2 regions of the Steroidobacter flavus genome follow, and region 2 is predicted to be linked to the other one. Evidence: riboswitches for the same ligand, from Rfam matches in the RefSeq annotation. Region 2 holds a riboswitch; the other holds the start of a gene.
The links. A riboswitch is a leader RNA that binds a small molecule or an ion and turns the genes downstream of it on or off. The one in region 2 is predicted to bind cyclic di-GMP.
Positions count from the first base shown of each region.

Region 1: linked by a shared signal. The riboswitch ahead of ACFPN2_RS12575 (fibronectin type III domain-containing protein) and the one ahead of ACFPN2_RS13160 (fibronectin type III domain-containing protein) in region 2 are both predicted to bind cyclic di-GMP.

Region 1 covers NZ_JBHSDU010000003.1:1,631,186-1,634,805, reverse strand. Annotated here, with positions in the region: gene ACFPN2_RS12580 (DbpA RNA binding domain-containing protein) at 388-1,008, shown strand; cyclic di-GMP riboswitch class I at 1,460-1,546, shown strand; gene ACFPN2_RS12575 (fibronectin type III domain-containing protein) at 1,700-2,434, shown strand; gene ACFPN2_RS12570 (DUF885 domain-containing protein) at 2,501-3,620, opposite strand, start outside.
Region 2 covers NZ_JBHSDU010000003.1:1,755,811-1,759,430, forward strand. Annotated here, with positions in the region: gene ACFPN2_RS13155 (M16 family metallopeptidase) at 1-90, opposite strand, end outside; gene ACFPN2_RS13160 (fibronectin type III domain-containing protein) at 401-2,251, opposite strand; cyclic di-GMP riboswitch class I at 2,478-2,581, opposite strand; cyclic di-GMP riboswitch class I at 2,692-2,776, opposite strand; gene ACFPN2_RS13165 (fibronectin type III domain-containing protein) at 3,095-3,620, opposite strand, start outside.

The sequences.
Region 1 (3,620 bases), 120 kb from region 2:
GAACAGGGCCCCAAGCCCCTGAATCGCCGCGAACGCCGCGCCCTCGAGCGCGCCGAGCGCGAACGACTCGCAGCTGGCGGCGAAGCCGGCGCTGGAGGCGCAGTCGCCGCTGAAGGTGAAGTTGCAGGCAGAGGCGCAGTCGCCGCTGAAGGTGAAGTCGCCGGCCGAGGCGAACGCATAGGCATAGGCGAAGTCGCGGGCCGAGGCGAACGCATAGGCATAGGCGAAGTCGCGGGCGAAGGCGGAGGCGTAGGCAGAAACGAAGTCGCACGCGGAGGAGACGTCGCAGGTGGCGGTGAAGTCGCCGCGAATGTCGGCACGAGCGAAAGTGGCGACACCGGTGCTGTCGGCGAAGAAGCCGCGGCTGCTCGTGAAGCCACGCGTTCTGTGCGCGACGAAGACCGTCCGCGCGAAGAAAGCTCGCGTGAGCACCGGCCTTCCGCAGACGAAGCTCGGCCGCGAAAGCGTGCCGAGTCGCGTGACTTCAATGAAGGCGAGCGGCCCCGCAAGCGAGCGGAGGCGCGCGACTTTGGGGACGTTCGATCGGAGCGACGTGGGCCGGCGCGTGACTTTGGGGGCGAGGAGCGCCCGCGAGGGCGCGGGCAGGATCGTGACTTCAGCAGCGACGAGCGACGTCCCCGGCGTGGGGACGAGGAAGTCGAAACGTATCGTATCGAAGTCGGCCACGATCATGGCGTGAAGCCAGGCAACATCGTGGGCGCGATCGCCAACGAGGTCGGCCTCGAAGGGAGGCACATCGGTCGCGTGGTGATCCAGGACGATCACAGCTTCGTCGATCTGCCCGCCGGCATGCCCAAGGACGTCTTTCTCCAGCTGCAGAAAGTCCGCGTCGCCGGCCAGCCGCTCCAGATCAGCCGGGCCCTGAAAACCCACGTGGAAAAGCTCCGACGCGACCGTCCGGCGGGGCCGAAATTCCGTAAGCAGACCGATTCCAGAGGTCCCCGCTCCAGCGCCCGCCCGCCGCGCGACCCCAAGCGACGCCGCTGACAACAGCGGCTCTGCGACACTCCAAAAAGCAAAAAAGGCCTGCAAATACAGGCCCAAACGCACCGACCAACCAGCCGGTCGGTGCGTGCCTCAGTCCACTCTCCGCCCATAAGAAACATCGGCAATGTTTCCTCCGCCCGGACGGCGACGTCTGGATACAGCGACGTTGCCGCTATTCGCCGACAGGATTGAGGATCTGCCGGGGGTGGTTATGCTCCATCCCGCGTCGAGTCATTGGGTGCCTCTCCGATGGGTAAGGGGCCGCGAAAGCGCGAAACTGGCATCCACTGATCAATTAGAAGGGTTCGTAAGGAAAGCGAACGCCGCAGCGGGTCGAGGAAGTTGAAGCTTCTCGTCTGACTGAAATCCTGTGACAGCCGTGCCGGCTGTGCGTGTGAGTGCGCGCAGTCATCGGCGGTCACAACCTCGGATGGAATAAATCGAGGCTCGCTACCGTCAAGGGCAAACCCGTCGAAAGTCGGGGACGCAAAGCAACCGGTCTAAAGGGCTCACGCCCGATGACAGCGGGGCTGCCAAATTAGCGAGAGCAAACCGTGCCAGCGAGGCACGGGTGTTCTATGTGTACGCGAGTACACCGATGATTTGTCAGGTCGCCTCACAGTGACCGCGTCGCCCTTGGAAATTCACGTCGTGTGCGTAAGCGCCCGGCAGAAGTAACAAGGGTTATCAGATGCAGAAGGCGAATGTCGGCAAGTGGGTGCAGCGTGGCGGTTTGTTTGCGCTGGTGATGACGGGCCTCATGACCGCGGGCTGCGGTGGCGGCGGTGGTGGTGGTGGCAGCGGCACGAGCGCGAGCGCCAACAGCGCCAGTGGTTCCAACACGGCGCCGAAGATTTCAGGCACGGCGAGCACAACGGCCAGCGTCGGCAGCGCGTACTCCGCGACTCCGCAGGCAACGGACGCCGATGGCGACACGCTTGCCTTCTCGATCGAGAACAAGCCGGCTTGGGCGAATTTCAACACCGCCACGGGCGCGCTCACCGGCACGCCGACCGCGGCAGCCACGTTTGCAAACATCGTGATCACCGTCAGCGACGGTAAGACGACGGCTTCGTTGCCGGCCTTCTCGATCACCGTGGGCGCCGCCGGCTCGAGTGCCGGTTCCGATTCCAGCGCCGCGCCGTCCGAAGCTGTGGCTTCCGGCCCGAATGTGGCGCTGTCCTGGAACGTGCCGACGCAGACGGTCGACGGCGAGACGTTGCAGAACCTCGCGGGCTATCGCATTCACTACGGCACGAATCAGAACGCGATGGTGAATTCCATCGAAGTGCCGAGCGCCGGCTCGAACACCTACACGGTGCAGAACCTGAAGGCGGGCACGACGTATTACTTCGCGGTGCGCGCCATCACTTCGGATGGTGACGAGAGCGAGATCTCGAACGTGATCTCCCGCGTGATCGGCTGATTCATCGACTGCATCGTCAGCTGACGATGAGGGCTGGCGTCTTCGTGACGCCAGCCCTTTTTCTTTTTAGTTGGCGGCGGCGCCGGCCACATAACGGTCGACTTCGCGACCGAGCAATTCCAGCGGCACGCTGCCGGTCCGCAGTACGACGTTGTGGAATTGTTGAGGCGACCACTTATCGCCGAGCGCGGCGCGAGCCCGATCCCGCAGCTCGAGAATCTGCAGCTGGCCGATCATGTAAGAGCAGGCCTGCCCCGGAAACACGACGTAACGATCGACCTCGCTCGCTTCCAGGCCGTAGTCGATGGCCTGCTGACGCGTCCACTTCTTGGCGTGCAAGCCCGTGTCCACGACCAGCCGGCGAGCGCGGAACAACTGCGCGTCCAGCATGCCCAGCAATCCTTCCGGATCGCCCTCATACCAACCATTCTCGGCGACCAGTTTCTCCGCATAGAGCGCCCAGCCTTCGGACAGCGCGGAGATCCCGCCCAACACACGTGCCTGGCGGAACTTTGGAAGATCCGTGTTTTCCTGCTCGAGCGCGATCTGGAAGTGATGACCCGGCACGGTCTCGTGATACACCAGCGTGCGCAGACCGAACTTCGTCATGCGTTGCGGACGCAGCGGCATCTGGAAAATCGCCGAGCGCGAGCCATCGAGCGGCGCTCGATTGTAGTTCGCAGCGGCGCTGGCCTCGCGGAAGCGAGGGAACGGTTGTGCGACGACCGGTGACTTGGGCTGCAAATCGAACAACGTCGGGCTGCGCTTGAGCGCGTCGGCAATCATGCCGTCGATGTCGCGCATGATGGCGGCACGACTCGAGTCAGACGTCGGGTCCGGATAAGCCAGGTCTTCCCGCAGCTTTGCCGACCGCGCCGCCACTGAGCCTTCGGTGCGACCGAGCTTGCGGAAGATTGCATCCATCTCGCCTTCGATGCGCGCGACCTGTTGCAAGCCGATCTGATGAATCTCCTCGGCCGTGAGCTTCGTGGTCGTGAAGCGGCCGAGCGCGTATGCGTAAGCCTGATCGCCGCCTTCGAAGCGCCACAAGCCGGCATCGTTCGTGGTCTTCGGCAACAGGCTTTCGAGCAAGGCAATCGCACGATGCCACGATGGATACACCTGCTCAGTGACGATGCGAGTCGCCTGCGCTTGCAGCTCCGAGCGCTGCGCGGAGCTGAGCCCT
Region 2 (3,620 bases):
GTTGCGCGACCCGACGTCATAAGTGACGTTCACGGCGATGACGGGCGTGGTGTGATCTTCGACGAGCTGAACGCGCAGGCCGTTCTTCAAGGTGTGCTCAGAAAAATCTACACGTACCGCCGCGGGTGTCGCAGCAGTTGCTTGCAAGGTTGGCGCTGAAGCCAAGGCGAGGCAGAGGCAAGCCCCGAAAGCAGAACGCATGGTGACCACTCCATTGCAGATCCGGCCGAGAATACAACATTGGCCCGACCGGTCGGACATCCTGTCAAGACCGTAAGTTTAGAGCCGGGGGCGCAAATAAAAAGGCCCGCGCGAGGCGGGCCTTGGCAGCTCCTACACGTCCATGTGCCCGCTGCATTTGGGCGTCCTGCCCATCAGAAGAAATTCGCTCGGGTCGAGGTTACGGAATGGTCTTCGACCCGCCGTTCGACACGTCGCTTTCACCGCCACTGGCGTTGTAGGCCTTCACCGCGAAGTACCACACACCGGAAGTCAGACCGGTGACCGTGTAAGTCGACAGGCCGGCATTCGCGATCTGCACCGTCTGATCGAGGCTCGAGGCGCTGCGCCCGTACACCACGCGATAGCCCGCCAGGTTGGTCAGCGAGGAACCGTCGGTGTTGGTGGTCGGCGGCGTCCAGGACAGCGTGGCGCTGCCATTCGTCGCCTGCAGCACCGTGATCGAGAACGACGGCAGCGAGGCAGTCAGCGTGCCGTCGCTCACAGCGATCGCGATGTTTGAGTAGGTGCCCGCGTTCGCGGAGGTCGGCGTGCCGGACAGACGGCCCGTCGACGAGTTGAACGTCGCCCAGCTCGGACGATTCGTGATCGTGTAGGTCAGCGCGTTGCCATCCGGATCGCTCGCGGTCGGCTGGAAGCTGTAGGTCGCGCCTCCCGACACGGTCGTTGCCGGCGTGCCGCTGATCGTCGGCGCGCGATTGGTCGGAGTGGCCGCCGTGACAGTGATCGCGAAGGCCGGCAGCGTCGCTGTGAGATTACCGTCGGTCACGCTGATCCGAATGTTCGAGAACGTGCCCGCCGCGGTCGGCGTGCCGCTCACGCGTCCCGTATCGGCATTGCAGGTCGCCCAGGTCGGGCAATTCGTGAACGTGTAGCGCAGCGTGTTGCCATCCGGATCGCTCGCGGTCGGCGTGAACGAATACGCCGTGCCCGTGGTCGCAGTGGTCGCCGGCGTGCCGCTGATCGTCGGCGCACGATTTGGCGCCGCGCTGACCACGATCGTGAATGCCGGCAGTGACGTGGTCGTGCGGCCGTCGCTGACACCGACGGTCACTCTCGCATAGGTGCCAACATCGGTGGTCGCCGGTGTGCCGCTCAAGCGGCCAGTCGCGGTGCTGAAGGTCGCCCAGCGCGGCAGATTGCTGACGCGGAAAACCAGCGTATCGCCATCGGCATCGCTGGCGCTCGGCACGAACGAATACGTCTGCATCACCTGCACGCTCGTTCCCGGCGTGCCGGTAATCGTCGGCGCACGATTGTCGAGACCACGCACCTGGATGGAGAACGCCGGCAGCAGGACCGTGCTGGTGCCGTCGTTGACGCTGATGACGATGTTCGAATACGTCGCGACGTTGGTCGCACCCGGCGTGCCCGACAGCTGGCCGGTCGCGGTGTTGAAAGTCATCCACGACGGACGATTGGAAATCGAGAACCGCAGACGATCGTTTTCCAGATCGCTGGTGGTCGGTCGGAACGAGTAAGCCTGATCCACGATCACCGACGACGCCGGCGTGCCGGAAATCGTCGGCGGGCTGTTGCCCGACGGACAACTGGCCGAACACACCTTGATCTTGAACGTAACCGAGCTCGTGTCGCGACCGTCGGTGACGCTGATGGTGATGTCCTCGCTCTCACCGACATTCGTGGCTTGCGGAATGCCGCTCAGCCTGCCGGTCTCGGTGTCGAAGCTCGCCCAGGTGGGCTTGTTGGTGACGAAGTACTCGAGGAAGTCGTCGTCGTCGTCGGTCGCGAGCGGCGTGAAAGAGTAAGCCTCGCCCGCAGCCACCGTCGTGGGTGGAACGCCGGTGACCGACGGAGGCTGATTCGCCGGTGTCGGCAACGCCGGGTCGTCGGCGCCAGTGTCGCCCGCCGGCGGCTGCTCGCTGACGGCGCCGCCCGTTAAACTGCTGCCGCTATCGTCGTCGCCGCCGCCGCAGGCGCTCAACGACGCCGCAATCAAGGCCAGCAGCGCTCGCTGCAGGAAGGTCTTCCCGAAAAGTGTTGGAATCATTGCTCGTACCTTGGCTTCGCGCGCAACGACGACGGCCCGAAGACCGGCGTTGAGTTGCGTTGCTGTTTTCCGGATGTGATGCAGCCATCGCGGTCGAGACGCGAGGCTCGAAGCGCAGGGAAAGGTTGGCGCGCACGGGCTGGTGCGCTATCGGCAGCTCATTCGTTACACCTTCGCTCGTGCACGCGCTCGCAAGGGGCCTTGCGAACATCGTGTCGGTGGCGAAAGTGGCAACCCCGCTGTCATAGGAGCGCGGCGCATCGCACGCTGCGTTCCAGTAGACCGGAGGCTTTGCGTCCCCGCCTTTCGACGGGTTTGCCGATATCACTTTCTGCTGCTCCCTAGTTGGTCATGTTGACCCCGGGGCCGCGTGGCGCGATCGAACAGCAGCAAGGAAGGCGAGAAGGATGACGGCTAGCTCGGTGACGCAAGAAGAGCTGGCCGGCAACCCCGCTATCCCCAGCTCACGCTGTAGGACCGGAGGCTTTGCGTCGCCGTCTTTCGACGGTTATGCCCTGGTGAAGGGTTGTTCTGCCGGCTCTGCGTCTCTCACCGCTCTCGCTGCCGTGAGGCCGCGTCCAGTAGAGCGAATGCGATTCGACAAATTCCGATTGAACAAAACTTCGTGGTCGGGACGCAGTAAATCGTAGGAAATTTGTTTTTGCAATTGTCGGTGGCGGCCGACAGCACTGCGGTGGATTTGTCACTGCGAATTCACATAACAACGTCAGAATCCAGACGGCGCTCGTGTATGCGAGCCGATATTTAACAGTCCATAAAACGCAAAGCGGCGGCTGGATCGCTCCAGCCGCCGCTGTTTCATCAACGTTCTACCGTCGAGAGTTACGGCACGACCTTCGAGGAGACGTTCGAGTTCGAGCTCTCCGTGCCGTTGCTCGTGTAAGCGCGCACCGCGAAGTAGTAGGTGCCCGGCGAGAGACTGCTCAGCGAATACGTGGTGACGCTCGGGTTCGAGATCTGCACCGTCTGCGTCAGCGCGCTCGCGCTCGTGCCGTACGAGATGCGATAGCCAGCCAGGTTGCTCAGCGTGCTGCCATCCGTGTTCGAAGTCGGAGCAGTCCAGCTCAGCGTTGCACCACCGTTGGACACATCGACCACGTTGATCGCGAACGCTGCCAGCGAAGTGGTCGCACGACCGTCGCTCACGCTGATGGTGATGTTGGCGTACGAGCCGACTTGCGTGGCGCTCGGCGTGCCGGTCAGCTGACCGGTGCTGGTGTTGAACGTGGCCCAGCTCGGACGATTCGCGATCGAGTACGTCAGCGTGTTGCCATCCGGATCGCTCGCGGTCGGACGGAAGCTATAAGCGCTGCCCGCGTTGACCGAGGTCGACGGCGTGCCGCTGATG